DNA from 4 places in the Nitrobacter sp. TKz-YC02 genome. Region 3 is predicted to be linked to each of the others. Evidence: predicted binding sites of a transcription regulator. Region 3 holds the regulator's gene; each other region holds the start of a gene.

Region 1 (4,238 bases), 1.8 Mb from region 3:
CCGAACAAGTCTACCGGGAGCGTCAGCGGCTTTTGGTGTTTCGACCCGAGGCGTCGGGGCAGGGATTGCAGCTTGAGTTGACGCTGCACGAACTGAAGTTGATACGTGAGCCGGAGTCGACGGTGCCTGGACTGAGCGCGCGGACGGCCTCCGTATTGGTTCGACGCTCGCAGGGCGAGACAGAAAAATGTACCCCAATGCGGCAGCGGCCATGACGCCGACCGCAACTCTTCCTGCGACCGGAAGTGTTATCGATTCTGTCTTTCCACGTTTGGCCCGCTTACCCATATTTCTTCCCAGATCCGTTTTGTGGGAAGAAGTATCTCAGCAAATTATAATAAACTTTGAAGCGATTCCGCTTGGGCCGGAGATCGTCAGGCGTCGTTAATGCTCGTTTGGCAAACCAAAATCGGTCTCTAATCTCCGCACTACAGAGGTTGCGGTAAGCGGGACAACCCGCTTCACCGCGATCGGCGACCTGAAGAACACGGTGCGTGGCCGAGGAGGCAGGAGATCTAGGATACTCAAAGATTGAGATCACTCAGGCTCGGATGATCATCCGGGCGGCGGCCGCCGATAGCCCAATGGAAGAGGCGTGCGTTCTCTGTGATCGAGAGGTCGTTGATGCTGGCATGGCGAACAGCCATGAGGCCAGCTTCGTTGAACTGCCAGTTTTCGTTACCGTAAGAGCGAAACCAATTGCCGCCCGCGTCTTGCCATTCGTACGCAAAGCGCACGGCGATGCGTGAATCGCTGAATGCCCACAATTCCTTGATGAGGCGATATTCTCGTTCCTTCTCCCATTTGCGGGTCAGGAACTCGACGATCGCCTTGCGGCCGGAGAAAATCTCATTCCGATTCCGCCAGCGGCTGTCCAAAGTATATGCGAGGCTGACCTTTTCTGGATTGCGGGAATTCCAGCCGTCCTCGGCTCCTCGCACCTTGAGGACTGCGGTTTCGTGCGTGAACGGCGGGACTGGCGGACGAACTTCGGACATTTGTAATTCTCCTGTTGATGTTAGCGATGGCACGCAGGCCCGATTTTCAGTCGTGGCCGGTGTGATCAGAAATTCCAGAGCGTTGCCGGAATTGTGTGAGCAGTTCGTCCTTGGAGCAGGAACAATAAAAGGGACTAATCAAATGGCCAAGCTGATCTTTCAGATCGTCCTTATAGAACCATCGGGCTTAGACCATTTTCGCCTGCCATTGATGGCGTGAACTAACTGTCATACAGCAGCGGTAATTTCGAACCCTTTTATTTGAGGTCCGAGATGAGCCAGACCATCGAGATTATTCGCGGCGACGGCGGTGATGAGCCACCATGCCTTGAGACTGGAAACCCGCGTTTTGGCGATCTTGTCGTGCGGCGTTTGAAGCGCCGGGACGTGCTCGCTGGCGCGCTGGCTACAGCGGTCGCCGCGTTGTTCGTCCGCCCTGGTGATGGAAGAGCCGGCGAGGGCCGCCTCGATTTCAAAGCAGTCCCGGTCAGCCGTGCCGATAGAGTGGCCGTCCCCGAAGGATACCGCGTGCAGTTCATCCTGCCATGGGGTGAGCCAATCCTGGGTCGCATGCCAGCCTTCACGATCGACAACAGCGGCGAGGATCAGGCGATGCAGGTCGGTAGTCACCATGACGGGATGCATTTCTTCGCAATCGATGGCCATACCGATGACGGGCTACTTGTTATCAACCACGAATACGTCGAGCCGCGGTTAGTGCACATCTCCGCCTCCGGTCTCAAACTCTGCGCCGAAGATGCATATCTCATCGATGGCCGCCGACCGGCTGACGAGGTGCTCAAGGAAATGAATGCGCATGGTGTTAGTGTCGTTCGAATCCGCCGCGAGGCCGGTGGCCGATGGGCGACTGTCGCCGATCCTCGCAATCGCCGCGTCACGGCGCTCACGCCGATGGAGCTGGCTGGACCCGTGCGCGGGAGCGACTTCGTCAAAACGAAATACAGCCCAGACGGCACCTGCGTACGCGGTACGCTGAGCAATTGTGCGTCGAGCGCGACACCGTGGAACACCTATCTTGCCGCAGAAGAGAACTGGGCGCTGTATTTTCGCAACGACGACAGCAAGGAAGGCAAGCCGGATCAGCCGCGGGAACACAGCCAGTATCGGGTGCCGCGCGGCAAGACGCGCTATCATTGGGAACTGGCCGACAACGGCGACGATGCTTTCGTTCGCTTCGATGCCTCGCGCAAAGCGCAAAGCCCGGCCGAGGACTATCGCAACGAGCCAAACGCCTTCGGCTGGATGGTGGAGATCGATCCATCGCGACCCGGTGCGGTACCGGTCAAGCGCACCGCGCTGGGGCGCTTCGCGCATGAGGGTGTTGTCTTCGCGCCGACGATCGAAGGCAAGCCGCTGGTCTGCTATTCTGGCGACGATGCCATGTTCCAGTTCATTTACAAATTCGTCAGCGCGCAGCCCTATAGCAACGCCAGCGCGGGCGGCCATCTGCTCGATGACGGAACGCTATATGTCGCGCGGTTCAATGATGACGGGAGCGGCGACTGGCTGGCGCTTGCGGTTGGTCAGAACGGCCTGACGTCTGAAAACGGATTCAGCAGTCAGGCCGAGGTGCTGGTCAACACCCGCGCCGCGGCGAAACATGTCGGCGCCACCCGTATGGACCGGCCGGAATCGGGTGCGATTGAGCCAACGACCGGCGCGGTCTACTTCAGTCTCACGAGCAATGTTAAGCGCAAGCCGGATGAGGTCGACAAGGCAAATCCACGCGCTGAGAATTATTTCGGGCATATCGTGCGTTGGACCGAAGAAGGCGCTGACCACGCAGCGATAAGCTTCCGCTGGGATCTGTTTGTCATTGGTGGCGACCCGGCCTCTGGCCGCGACCTGACTGGGCGTCCGCTGGACGATAACAGCCTGTTCGCTTGTCCTGATGGGCTGTGGTTCGACGCCAACGGCCGATTGTGGATCCAGACCGACATTGGCGACTGCGCATTGAACAAGGGCCGCTATGAGCCGTTCGGAAACAACGCAATGCTATGCGCAGATCCACTGACGGGAGAGATTCGTCGATTTCTGACAGGACCGCTGGGGCAGGAGATCACTGGCGTGACGACGACGCCGGACGGCCGCACCATGTTCGTCAACGTCCAGCATCCAGGTGCGCATACGAGCGCCGATGAGTTTGCGCAAGGACGTCTTGGTAGCCACTGGCCAGCCGGCGGTTCAGCAGTGCCGCGGTCGGCGACGCTTGTGATTACCCGCGAGGATGGTGGTATCGTCGGAGCTTGATCGGTCTGCTCACACCACTGTGCAGCGATGCCCGAATGATGACGAGATACGATCTCAGACGGGGGAGGGTTGTGAGCGATGATCGGCCAACGCTTCAAGGCCACCTGTGCGCGGATATTTTCTTCTGCCGGATAATGTCGACGTGTCTGTCGGCGGATGTCCTTCAAAATTTGGTCTGCCGGCGTTTTCCCGGCCCGGATTTCTGCTTCATCTGCAATCCTTGCGGCTAAGATAAAGCAGAACCCTCCTTTTCGGAAAGTCCATCAATCTGTCCAGGGTAACCTATCAATAGGGTCGTTCCAGAGGTCCCGGTTTTGGACCTTATTACCCGGCGTGGCCGCCAAAGGGCGCGGACAATAGCTGCCGCTATAGCCGTAGCCGTTCCCAGGGCTGCTATCATAGCAGGACAGGGACGGGTAGCCATAGTCGTGGTAGCCCCAGCCCCGGTGCGCCAGCCGCTGCCCCAGCGCGCTTCGGTAGTGTTTTGATGAACGATCGATTTTATCGTCGCCATGTGTGTCGGCATCGGCCTGGCCTGGACGCTCACGCCGAGCATAGCGATGGTCGCAGCGAGAATGGTGGTGCGCAGAGAGCTCGAGCACCTCATGGATCAATCTCCGGGCTCGTTCGGCGGCGCAATAGTGCGACCGGACGCCAGCCCTATTGAAGACCGGCATTTTCGGGCATGTTGATCCTGAAAATAAATCTGTGCTATGCGCTTTTTTGTCGCAAAACTGTCATTTAAGCTAGCCCGACCGCCGGATTATTGTCGTCCCAGATCTGGCTCGCGCCTCCGGAGAGCTTGCGCCTCTGCGCGGTGAGTTGAGCTCCAGCATGAGGACACCTTTCCCACCCTGGATGACCGATAGAGGGTTAATCCGGCTCCTGCGGGTTCGGCCTGGAGCTCAGTTCAAGTTCCTTCAGGGTGTGCTCAACCAGACGGCTAATGTGCGGGACCTCAGTGTGGTC
Region 2 (4,238 bases), 1.1 Mb from region 3:
TTGCCGCAGGCAAAATAATCAAGGAAGAACAACGGCTCCGCACCTTGCACGACGAGATCGTTGACGGACATGGCGACAAGATCGATGCCGATGGTATCGTGCATACCGGTTTCGATTGCGATCTTGACCTTGGTTCCGACCCCGTCGTTGGCCGCGACCAAAATCGGGTCCGTAAATCCGGCGGCCTTGAGATCAAACAGTCCGCCGAACCCGCCGATTTCAGCATCCGCGCCGGCGCGAGCGGTCGCGCGAACCATCGGCTTGATGAGGTCAACCAGCCGGTTGCCGGCGTCGATATCGACACCTGCCCCAGCATAGGTAAGGCCATCGTTCTTGTCGGTCATGCAGCAGCGCCCGAAGACATTTTCCGGCTGGTTACGTCGGATTGCGGACTTGCGCAATGGCTCGCACGGGCTGTCCGCATATACTATGTAGACAAGGGCCGATCCCTTCGGCAAAGCCTTGTCTCCCGAAGGTTTTGTGCGGAAACCATCCGGAGCCTGGGAAACGTCGCGTGAGTATTCCAAATATCATTACGCTCGGGCGCATTCTGCTCGTGCCAGTCATTATCTGGGCTATCGCCTCCAATCAGATGGAAATCGCGTTTGCCATCTTTGTGGTTGCCGGCGTCAGCGATGCGGTGGACGGGTTTTTAGCCAAGCGCTTCAATATGGCAAGTGAACTGGGCGCACTTCTGGATCCATTGGCCGACAAGGCGCTGCTGGTCTCGATCTTCGTGACGCTCGGCATCTTAGGGGCCGTTCCCATTTGGCTCGTTATTCTGGTGGTCTCGCGCGACATCATGATCGTCGGGGCCGTGATCGTGTCGTGGCTGTTCAACAAGCCGGTGCCCATGAAGCCGCTGCTGGTTTCGAAGCTCAATACGGGGGCGCAGGTCGGGTTCGCGGCGTTGGTGCTGGCGGCGCTGGGATTCGGATTTGATTCCTCGCCCTACGATACCTTTCTGATGGCCGCCATCGCGATCTTGACCCTGGTTTCCGTCTCTTTCTATCTCGTTGAGTGGGTGCGTCACATGAGCACCATCGATCCGAAATGAAGATGGCACGGCGCGCTCCAGTTGGCGTTATTGGTCCGGTGTGGAGTTTGTAGTGGAGTAGATGCTTGGCAAGCCGCCCTCCCTCCCGTCAGCTCGCATTCGCGCTGCCACACGCTGAAAGCTTTTCGCGAGACGACTTTCTGGAAGGTCACGCGAACGCGGCGGCGCTATCGCTGATTGAGAGCTGGCCGGAGTGGCCGAACAGGATCATGTTGCTGGCCGGTCCCGAAGGTTGCGGCAAGAGCCATCTCGCGACGATCTGGGCGGAGCAGGCGGGCGCGCGCTCCATAAGCGCGCGAAGCCTGACTGCAGCGACAGTACCGGCTGCTTTGGCGACAGGGGCGCTCGTCGTGGAGGACATTAATCCGCAAGCCTTCGACGAGCTGGCAATGTTTCACCTGATAAATCTTGCCCGTGAAGAGGCCGCGTTCGTGCTGATCACGGCGCGAGTTACTCCGGCCGCGATGGAGATCAGGTTGCGCGATCTCCGTTCGCGACTCCGCGCGGTGCCGGTCGTGACGTTGATGCCGCCTGACGATCAGCTATTCCGGGCGCTGATCGTGAAGTTCTCCGCGGACCGCCAAATGAACATCGACGAAGCGGTCGTCAATTATATCGCAACCCGAACCGAACGATCATTTGCTGCCGCTCGCCTCGCCGTCGAACAACTCGATACCGAATCGTTACGGCTTGGCAGACCTGTGACTCGCGCGCTCGCCGCCGAACTGCTGCGGAATCACGACTGAAGCCATACGACTCGGCACCCCTCCGGCTCACCCTTGACGCCACGACCTTCCGTAACATCAAATGTCATGGAAAGGTCATTGAGCTGGCCCATGGTTTGCAGCTGCGCCGCGCCCGCACGACCAACGAGATACGGAACCGTCATATCAATGGATTCAGTTCAAACTATTGCTACCGAAGAAAAAAGGCCGGAGCCGCAACTGGACTCCGCAATCCGCACCAGCCCGGAACGGTTCATCAATCGGGAGCTGTCCTGGCTGCATTTCAATCGTCGCGTACTTGAGGAATCCGTCAATGCCGGCCACCCCGCGCTCGAACGCGTCCGCTTCCTGTCGATTTCCGCCAATAACCTTGACGAGTTCTTCATGGTTCGCGTTGCCGGTATCAAGGCACAGGTCCGGGAAGGGATTACCGAGCGCAGCCCGGACGGGCTACCGCCGTCGGAGCAACTTATTCTCATCAACGAGACGGTCTCAAGGCTCGCGAGCGATCAACAGGCGATCTGGCGAGATCTCCGTAATGTGCTGACCGAAGTCGGGATCGTCCTGATCGATGGCAAGGACGTCACCAAAGCCGAGCGTAGCTGGATCGCGGATCACTTCCTGCACAATATTTTCCCCTTACTGACGCCGCTCGCTATCGATCCGGCCCACCCCTTTCCGTTCATTCCAAGTCTTGGCTTCACCATCGCGCTGCAACTGGCGCGCACCTCCGATGGCAAGCCGATGAATGCGTTGATCCGCATGCCAGGAAAGATCGACCGGTTTCTGAGGCTGCCGCCAGTCAGCAAGGACGACCCCGTCAGGTTGATCACGCTTGAAGGCGCCACCAGCCTGTTCATCAACCGGCTGTTTCCGGGTTACACCGTCAAGGGACAGGGCGCGTTTCGCATCATCCGGGATTCCGAACTGGAGATCGAGGAGGAGGCGGAGGATCTGGTTCGCCTGTTCGAAACCGCATTGAAACGCCGCCGCCGCGGCTCCGTCATCCGGCTCGAGATCGAAGCCGCTATGCCGGCCGAGCTACGTGCATTCGTTCAACGAGCGTTATCGGCGGCCGACGACGAAGTATTGCTGGTGGATGGTGTCCTGGCCATGAACGAGCTGTCGCAACTCACACGGCTTGATCGGTCAGACCTTGAATTCGTGCCGTACGTCCCGCGCCACCCCGAGCGGGTGCGCGATCACGGCGGCGACGTGTTCGCTGCAATCCGGCAGAAGGACCTGATTGTTCATCATCCTTATGAATCGTTTGACGTCGTCGTGCAGTTCTTGCAGCAGGCTGCGCGCGACCCTGACGTGGTCGCGATCAAGCAGACGCTCTACCGTACCTCCAACAACTCGCCGATCGTGCGGGCGCTGGTGGAGGCCGCGGAGGCTGGTAAGTCGGTCACGGCGCTCATTGAACTCAAAGCGCGTTTTGACGAAGAGGCAAACATCCGGTGGGCGCGCGATCTCGAGCGCGCCGGCGCCCAAGTGGTTTACGGCTTCCTTGAGCTGAAGACGCATGCCAAGCTGTCGCTGGTTGTGCGCCGGGAAGGCGGCAGCCTCGCGACTTACGTCCACACCGGCACCGGCAACTACCACCCCGTGACCGCGCGCATTTATACCGACCTGTCCTATTTTACATCGGACCCGATCATAGGCCGTGATGCGGCGCGCGTATTCAATTATATCACGGGCTACGCCGAGCCGAGCGATATCGAAAAAATGGCCGTATCGCCTCTGACATTGCGAAACCGGATTCTCGATCATATTCGCGGCGAAACCACGTTTGCCCGTAACGGCAAACCGGCCGCGATCTGGATGAAGATGAACGCGCTGGTCGATCCCGATATCATCGATGCTCTGTATGAAGCATCTCTGGCCGGCGTTTCTGTCGAGTTGATCGTGCGCGGCATGTGCTGCCTTCGACCCGGAGTTCCCGGATTGTCGGAAAACATTCGGGTCAAATCAATCATCGGCAGGTTTCTTGAACACGGACGAATTTACTGCTTTGGAATGGGGCAACCGATGCCCGGCCCAAAAGCTGCTGTGTATATCTCGTCTGCGGACATGATGCCGCGCAACCTCGATCGCCGCGTCGAAGTGTTATGCCCCTTGCAAAATGCGACGGTGCATCAGCAGGTTCTCGAGCAGATCATGGTCGCGAACCTGAAGGATACCGAACAGAGTTGGCAGTTGTTGCCGGATGGATCATCAACGCGTATGAAGGCCGCGAAGGGTGAGGAGCCCTTCAACCTGCATAACTATTTCATGACGAATCCGAGTCTGTCCGGCCGTGGAAAGTCGCTCAAGGAATCTTCGCCGCGCCGCCTCACGCGTCGCGCAGAGCGGCAGTCACCCGCATAGGAGGCCTGTGCGAGAATATCCGCGCCCAAGGAAGCCTGGCTCCAGCGTCGCTGTTATCGATATCGGCTCCAATTCCGTACGCCTCG
Region 3 (4,238 bases):
ACTTGTGCTTCGGTGATGCGGGAAAGTCGCAGAATGAGCCGATTCTCTCATTTTCCTTGCAGAACATGTGGACGCCGTAAGGCCCGACTCTTGCGCGTGAGTCACGGCATATTGTAGCCTTAGGCTTGTCGAATACGACATCTCGTGCGGCGTTTTGATCCTCGATCGGTCCCTGTTCTCAGCGTAAGCGCCCGGGCGTTTTCCCGCCCGGCGAGGGTTAAGGGATTCTGCCGACACGAGTTTCTCAGGGGGCGCTTCAGGTGCGCGGCCTTGCGGGAGGCACGCATTAAACAAGGGAACAATGTGCGATGACGGTGATAACCTGGACCGACGACCGTGTCGAACAACTGAAGAAGCTTTGGGAAGCGGGACTTTCCGCAAGTCAGATCGCCGCCGAACTCGGCAACGTGACGCGTAACGCGGTGATCGGCAAAGTGCACCGGTTGGGTCTATCGGGCCGCGCCAAGAGCCCTTCGTCCACGGTGCCGCGGCCGCGCAAGGCCCGTCCGGCCCAGCACATGATGCGGGTGTCCCGCCCTGTCTCCCGGGGAAATACCGCGCTCGCGCAAGCCTTCGAGATTGAACTCGAGCCAGACCCGATTGCCTACGACAATGTCGTGCCTATGAGCCAGCGGCTATCGCTACTCGAACTCAGCGAAGCCACTTGCCATTGGCCGGTTGGCGACCCCTCGAGTCCGGAATTCTTCTTCTGCGGTGGCAAGGCTCTAACCGGCCTGCCCTATTGCGCGCACCACTCGCGTATCGCCTATCAGCCCGCCGCCGACCGTCGCCGCCAAGCGCCGAAAGCGCGGTAATCACAGCGTAACTTCAAATCTCGTCATAGCCAGGCTTGAGCCGGCCATGTCGTTTTGCGTCCAAGCAGATCGTAGATCTGCGGGAAGCCGCGGTTGACGCTTTATAGCGTTTTCGAGTGAAGTCGATGCCGGTTCGCGTGAAGGAAACGCGTCAAAACAACATCTCAACCTTCGTTGAGAATTCAATCAAAAACAAAATGCTCTAGCGCAGCATCACGACGATTATCGACGCTTTTCAGCTATCCCCGCTTACTCAGTCGCGCTCGCGAACTGCTCGTCCAACGCGTAGCCTGCACCACGCACCGTGCGGATCGGATCCGCCTCACCACCCGGACTGAGCAGTTTGCGCAGTCGTCCGATGTGAACGTCGACGGTGCGCTCGTCGATATAGACGTCACGACCCCAGACACTGTTGAGCAATTGCTCGCGGCTGAACACCCGGCCGGGATGCTCGAGAAAAAACTCCAACAGCCGATACTCGGTCGGGCCAAGATCGATCGGACGACCTGAACGCGTAACGCGGTGCCTGTCGCGGTCGAGCTCGAGGTCGCCAAAGATCAGGATCGATGCCAGCCGCGCCGGACTCGCGCGCCGCAGCAGGCTTTTCACCCTCGCCAGGAGCTCCGGCACCGAGAACGGCTTGACCACGTAGTCGTCGGCGCCGGTCGCAAGCCCTCGCACCCGCTCGCTCTCCTCGCCGCGAGCGGTGAGCATGATGATCGGAAGCTGCTTGGTTTCGGGACGCGCCCGCAGCCGGCGGCATAGCTCGATGCCGGACAGGCCCGGCAGCATCCAGTCCAACACCACAAGATCGGGGATGCGCTCTTTCAGCCGCGTATCCGCCTCATCGCCCCGCGTTACCGTTTCGACCTCATAACCTTCGGCTTCAAGATTGTAACGCAGCAGCGTCGTCAACGCTTCCTCGTCTTCCACTACCAGAATGCGTGCACCCATCGTATCTCGCCTGATCCCGTTTCAGTTCTGTGGAGTCGCCGATGCGAAACCAGTCATATCCCCCTTGGGACGCTTGTCGAGAATCTGCTGACCCTCGATCATGTAGAACACCGTCTCGGCAATGTTGGTGGCGTGGTCGCCGATTCTCTCGATGTTCTTGGCGCAGAACATGAGATGAATGCAGAACCCGATGTTCCGCGGATCCTCCATCATGTAAGTCAGGAGCTCGCGGAACAAAGAGGTGCAGATAGCATCCACTTCCTCGTCCCCTTTCCAGACCGCCATCGCCGAAGGCAGATCGTGCGCCGCATAAGCGTCGAGCACCGACTTGACCTGAGACCGCACGAGATCGGTCATATGCTCGAGACCGCGGATCAGTTTCAGCGGGCGGAAATCGCTATCGATCGCAACCACGCGCTTGCCCATGTTCTTGGCGAGATCGCCGATGCGCTCCAGATCGATAGCAACTCGCATGGCACCGACGATCTCGCGCAGATCCACGGCCATCGGTTGTCGCCGAGCGATAGTCAGCATGGCGCGTTCCTCGATCATGCGCTGCAGCTTGTCGATTTCGGCATCGGCGGCCACGACGCGAGCACCCAATGCAACGTCGCGGCGGATCAACGCGTCCAAGGATTCCACGATCTGCCGTTCAGCCAGTCCGCCCATTTCGGACACCAGCCGCGTCAGTTCCTGGAGGTCGTCGTCGAACGCCTTGGCGGTGTGTTCGAAAGCCATATCAAAATTCTCCTCGCGTCTCCGCACGCAGCCTCAGCCGAAACGGCCGGTGATGTAATCCTGGGTGCGGCGATCTAAGGGCGATGTGAACAGCTTGTTGGTCGGACCGAATTCGATCAGCTCGCCGAGATACATGAACGCGGTGTAGTCCGATACGCGCGCCGCCTGCTGCATATTATGGGTAACGATCGCAATCGTGTAGTGCCTTTTCAGCTCATCGATCAGCTCTTCGATTTTGGCCGTTGAGATCGGGTCAAGAGCCGAGCACGGCTCATCGAACAGGATCACCTCGGGCCGCACCGCAACGGTCCGCGCGATGCACAGGCGCTGCTGCTGACCACCGGAGAGGCTGAGTCCGCTCGCATTGAGCTTGTCCTTGACCTCGTTCCACAAGGCGCCGTCCCGCAGTGCCTTTTCCACCCGATCGTCCATTTCCGATTTCGGCAGCCTCTCGTACAAGCGGATACCAAACGCAATGTTGTCATAGATCGTCATCGGAAACGGTGTCGGCTTCTGGAACACCATGCCCACCCGAGCCCGCAGAAGATTAAGATCGAGCTTGGGGTCCAGGATGTTGCTGTTGTCCAGTAACACGCGCCCTTCGACGCGCTGGCCGGGGTACAGGTCGTACATGCGGTTGAAGATGCGAAGCAGGGTCGATTTTCCGCAACCCGAGGGTCCGATGAAGGCCGTCACGCGGTTGCCGGCGATCGACAGGTTGACGTTCTTTAGCGCATGATGCTGGCCGTAATAGAAATTGAGGTTAAGAGCATCGATCTTCACCGGAATGACCGGATCAATCACCGGCGGTGGAGCAGCCGAGCCTGAGGCGGCGACGGAACCGTGGGTCATTTTGCGATCCTCTCAGAGCCCATCAACCTCGCAATGATGTTCAGCACCAATACCGCCAAGGTGATCAACAGCGCGGCGCTCCACGCCAGTTCTTTCCAGTAGACGTAAGGGCTCTGCACGAAGTTGTTGATGGTGACAGGAAGGTTAGCGACCGGGTTGGTCAGGTCCATGCTGAAGAATTGGTTGTTCAGCGCGGTAAATAACAGCGGCGCGGTCTCGCCGGCAACGCGCGCGGTGGCAAGCAGCACGCCGGTGATCAGGCCGGTTCGCGCGGCGCGATAGGCGATGCGCTTGATGACGAGCGAGCGCGGTAAGCCGAGCGCGGAGGCCGCCTCACGCAGCGAGTTCGGTACCAGGCTCAGCATGTCCTCGGTGGTGCGCACCACGATCGGAATGACGATCACAGCGAGCGCAAGTGACCCCGCGAGCGCCGAGAATCCTCCCATCGGGACCACCACCGCGCCGTATACGAACAAACCGATGATGATTGAAGGCGCACTGAGAAGGATGTCGTTGATGAAGCGAATGACCGGCGCGAGGCGATCGTGCTTGCCGTATTCCGCAAGGTAGGTGCCCGCAAACATCCCGATCGGCGCACCTACCCCCACACCTATCACCGTCATGATGATGGAGCCGACGAGAGCGTTCAGCAGACCGCCTTCGGACGCGCCGGGCGGCGGCGTGTTCTGGGTGAAAAGCTGCCAGCTCATCCCGGCGAGACCGTTATAGAACAGCGTGAACAGAATGAGCCCGAGCCAAGAGACACCGAATGCGGCGGCAACAAAGCAGAGGGCGCGGACGATAACGTCTCGACGGCGGCGGGACGCATAGATCGGATTCATGGCTTGACCTGAACAGGCATAATCGCTGGACAAACGA
Region 4 (4,238 bases), 1.0 Mb from region 3:
CGAACGCGAAGACGACGACAAAAGCTCGTGCGAAGAAACTCAAAAAGACAGCAAAAGCGCGTCTACCAAAAGGGACCAGCAAGACGGCAAAGAAGACGGTAAAGCGAGCGGCAAAGAAGCAGCCGACGAAAAAGCCCTCGAAAAAGGTCGCGGCGAAGAAAAAGGCTTCGGCGAAAAAAGCAGTGTCGAAGAAGGCTGCGCCGAAACGATCCGTCGCAAAGAATCCCGTGAAGAAGGCAAAGCCGCGAGCGCCGCGCACGGTCGGTACGACGACAAAACCGATCCTTTCGAGCACGGCGTCATCGCACACCAATACGTTCTATATCACCACGGCGATCGTTTATCCGAACGGCGCGCCGCACATCGGCCACGCATACGAGGCCATTGCCACCGATGCGCTCGCGCGTTTCCAAAGGTTGGACGGCAAGGATGTGTTCTTCCTCACCGGGACCGACGAGCACGGCCAGAAAATGGTGCAGACCGCGCAGCGGGAAAACATATCGGCCCTTGAACTCGCCACGCGAAACGCCGAACTGCTTCGTAAATTGGATGAGACGCTGAACATTTCGTTCGATCGGTTCATTCGCACTTCGGAACCCGCGCACCATGGCTCGGTCCAGGAAATCTGGAGGCGCATGGCAGCGAATGGCGATATCTACCTGTCGAGCTACGCCGGCTGGTATTCGGTACGCGACGAAGCCTATTACGCGGAGGACGAGACGCTCGTCGGCGACGACAATGTGCGGCGCGGACCGCAGGGCACGCCGGTCGAGTGGGTCGAGGAAAAAAGCTATTTCTTCAAGCTATCGGCCTATCAGGACAGGCTGCTTGCGCTGTACGAAAGCCAGCCTGACTTCATAGGTCCGGATTCTCGCCGCAACGAAGTGGTCAGCTTCGTGAAAGGCGGCCTGAAGGATTTGTCGATCTCGCGCACCAACTTCGACTGGGGCATCAAGGTGCCCGACGACCCCGAGCATGTCATGTACGTCTGGGTCGATGCGCTGACCAACTACATCACGGGCGTCGGTTTTCCAGACGAGAACGACCGCAACTGGCACTATTGGCCGGCCGACGTGCACATTATCGGCAAGGACATCATCCGCTTTCACGCGGTCTACTGGCCTGCTTTTCTGATGTCTGCGGGCATTCCCTTGCAGAAGCGGGTCTATGCCCATGGTTTCCTATTCAACCGCGGTGAGAAGATGTCGAAGTCGGTCGGCAATGTCGTCGATCCCTTCAGCCTCGCCGCGCAATACGGCGTCGATCAGGTGCGCTATTTCTTCCTGCGCGAGGTGCCGTTCGGGCAGGACGGCAGCTACAATCACGAGGCGATCGTGGCGCGCATCAATGCAGACCTTGCCAACGACTTCGGCAATCTCGCGCAACGCTCGCTGTCGATGATCGCCAAGCAGCATGACGGCGTACTGCCGGAGCCCGGAGACTTCAGCGACGCCGACAACGCGATCCTCGCACAGGCGGACGGCATGATCGCGATCACGCGCGAGGCGATGAATATGCAGCAAATTCACCAGGCGCTTAATGCAATCTGGTCCGTTGTCGCCGAAGCCAACCGCTATTTTGCGGGCGAGGCGCCCTGGGTCTTGGCCAAAACCAATCCGGCGCGGCAAAGGACGGTGTTGTATGTCACCGCCGAGGTGGTGCGCCAGATCGCGATTCTGGCCCAGCCCGCGATGCCTGTCGCCTGCGCAAAGTTGCTCGATATATTAGGTATCCCGCAAGGCGAACGAAGTTTCGCGATGCTTGGTGGTCAAATCCGGATCAAACCGGGCACGGCTTTGCCTGCGCCGGTGCCGGTGTTTCCGCGCTATGTCGAACCGTCCGCGGCCTGAACGGTTTACGCTTATGCTAGTCAACAGTCAGCGTGGTAACTGTTTCTGCCGGTTACGCACCATTGTGCCTCGTTACGCGGGCGGCCGCGTAGAATTGCGGCAGGCGTTACGGTCTCGAACCAGCGGCAGCACCGCTCGGTGGAGCGGATGGTGCACAACGTGCTGATCCCCGTGTGGGGCGACAAGGTCATTTCGGAAATCACGCGCCGCAACGTCGTCAAACTGATGGAAGAGATCAACAACCGGCCAGCGCCGATGTACGCCTTCGCGATGTTCGGCTGGACGCGGGCCCTTTGAAACGCGCGACCGGCACGAGTCGTAAGTCGAGCTCGAAGCAAAAATGTTTTGCCGCTCGGGCCACGAACCAGCTCCTAGGAAGCTGATGGCGGGACAGCAACACTCCAATACTTTAGCGGCGGAGTGGCACCGGTCTGTCACATACTTGCAATGGAACCCTTCTAGAGGTCTGCCCCAGTTGATTAAAAAAGGGGAAATGACCGATGCTGACGTGGGGCGAGAAGGGAAAAATTCGTCAATCAAGAACGAAGGCCAACGCAATGTCTCGGAAAGGGACGGCGCGCCGAGAGCACGGGAAATTCATTTCCGTAGGCACGAAGTTGCTTTTTGGAGCCATCGGCTTGGCCGGCACAGTCAGCACTGCACAAGCGAGCGCACAGACCGTGACTCCGGAACAGGTCGAAGATTTGCAAAGGCAAATTAGCGTGCTGGAAAAGAAGCTCGAAAGCGTTCAGCACAAGACCTTCCTGAACGCCAGCGCCGGTTATATGCCGACAAAGGGGACATTCGCACCACCGGACGTTCTGGTGTCGATGAAAGGTAACTCTCCTCGTTTCTGCACCGCCGATGGATACAACTGCGTCGGCATCACCGGTCGTCTGCACTTCGATGTCGGGGGTTATGACTACAGGCCGAACTCGGCGGCAACCGTGCCGCAGAACCTGCAGGACGGCGTCAACGCACGCCGCGCACGTATCGGTATCACCGGCGTATTCGCACGCGACTGGGTATATGCGTTGATCGGCGAATTCGGCGGCTCTCAGGACGGCACGGGGACGATCAACAACGCCTTTGTGTCATACAAGGGCTTCAAAAACACGAGCATCGACTTCGGCTATATGAAAGTGATGTGGAGCCTCGAACAGGCCACCAGTTCGAACAACATCACATTCATGGAGCGCTCCTCTGCGCAAGTGATGGCTGCCGACCTCGGTGCCGGCGGCCAACGCGCCGCCGTCGGGGTCATCAAATACGACAAGTGGTGGTGGGTCGCCGGCTACCTGACGGGACCCGAGCGCGCCTATGATCACACGCTGCGCGTACCCTATTCAGCGGTTGGCCGTCTGGTTTTCACGCCGATCAACACCGATGCCGCGACCTTTCTGTTCGGCGGCGAGGTGCTCTATCTCGCCGACACCGGCGGCGCCCCTGGCGTCAATGACCTCCGGTTGCGCGAACGCATCGAACTTCGCATCGATCCGACCCGGGTGCTCGACACCCATAACATTGGCAATGTCAATGACGTGCGGGTGCTAAGTGCCGAAGTCGGCGGTGCCATCGGCCCTTTCCATGCCCAAGGCGAATATTTCGACTATAGCGTCTCCCGCCTCGGGGGGGCCTCCGACCTTCATTTCGCGGGAGGTTACGTTCAGGCCGGCTACATCCTCACCGGTGAAAAGCGCAAATACCTCCAACATGACGCTGCGTTCGGCGGTGTGCACCCTACCAATCCCTTCTTCTGGGACGTGGCAGGCGGCATCGGCGCTTGGGAGATCGCTGCCCGCTACAGCTATATGGATCTCAACGACAAACTAGTGTTCGGCGGAAAGCAGGAAAACATCACCGTCGGCCTCAACTGGTATCTCAACGACAACATGCGCGTGATGTTCAACTGGATCCACGGCACGGTAGGGAAAACCAACCTTGCGAATCGGGATCTCGGCGCCAACTGGGACGCCTTCGCGATGCGCACCCAGTGGGCATTTTAAACCCCTTATAGGGTAAAATTCATAAAATCGGCTCGGAGTATGTGCGCTCCGAGCCGAGGGGAAGCTCTAACAGCTCGGATCGTTAGTGAAGGTGCAGCGTTCGTGGAAGACGACGCGGTACCCCGGACCGACATAAGCCGGTGCATATCCCCGGCGACGGTAGGTCGTGTTCACACGGCCGGCATAGGCGTAGGCTTGGTAGATACTCGATTCATAACCTCCGGGACCGCTGTCTCTTACGCCGTTCCACGGAGCGGCGAGCGCCGAAGTAGTCAGCATCGTTGCCGCACAAACCGCAATCAATCCGTACCGCATTACCATTCCTCCAAGACCAAGTGAGGGAACCTGAATAATTTTTTAGTCTGTCATATTTCTGTAATGT

The links. The regulator PhoB, encoded in region 3, activates phosphate uptake and scavenging genes when phosphate is short. The targets are predictions, from matches to a motif close to TGTCATNNANCTGTCAT.
Region 1: the regulator PhoB is predicted to act here: its motif matches at 1,214-1,230, upstream of ACM561_RS11615 (PhoX family protein).
Region 2: the regulator PhoB is predicted to act here: its motif matches at 1,866-1,882, upstream of ACM561_RS08365 (RNA degradosome polyphosphate kinase).
Region 4: the regulator PhoB is predicted to act here: its motif matches at 2,272-2,288, upstream of ACM561_RS07845 (OprO/OprP family phosphate-selective porin).

What each region holds. Positions count from the first base shown of each region.
Region 1 covers NZ_CP180728.1:2,445,813-2,450,050, reverse strand. The annotation lists gene ACM561_RS11625 (L,D-transpeptidase) at 1-288, opposite strand, end outside; gene ACM561_RS11620 (DUF1348 family protein) at 525-998, opposite strand; gene ACM561_RS11615 (PhoX family protein) at 1,272-3,269, shown strand.
Region 2 covers NZ_CP180728.1:1,768,573-1,772,810, reverse strand. The annotation lists gene purM (phosphoribosylformylglycinamidine cyclo-ligase) at 1-344, opposite strand, end outside; gene ACM561_RS08375 (CDP-alcohol phosphatidyltransferase family protein) at 515-1,057, shown strand; gene ACM561_RS08370 (chromosomal replication initiator DnaA) at 1,123-1,803, shown strand; gene ACM561_RS08365 (RNA degradosome polyphosphate kinase) at 1,951-4,152, shown strand; gene ppx (exopolyphosphatase) at 4,160-4,238, shown strand, end outside.
Region 3 covers NZ_CP180728.1:637,722-641,959, reverse strand. The annotation lists gene ACM561_RS03020 (GcrA family cell cycle regulator) at 309-815, shown strand; gene phoB (phosphate regulon transcriptional regulator PhoB) at 1,065-1,769, opposite strand; gene phoU (phosphate signaling complex protein PhoU) at 1,791-2,507, opposite strand; gene pstB (phosphate ABC transporter ATP-binding protein PstB) at 2,541-3,359, opposite strand; gene pstA (phosphate ABC transporter permease PstA) at 3,356-4,201, opposite strand.
Region 4 covers NZ_CP180728.1:1,648,145-1,652,382, reverse strand. The annotation lists gene metG (methionine--tRNA ligase) at 1-1,850, shown strand, start outside; gene ACM561_RS07850 (hypothetical protein) at 2,010-2,147, shown strand; gene ACM561_RS07845 (OprO/OprP family phosphate-selective porin) at 2,489-3,856, shown strand; gene ACM561_RS07840 (hypothetical protein) at 3,923-4,171, opposite strand.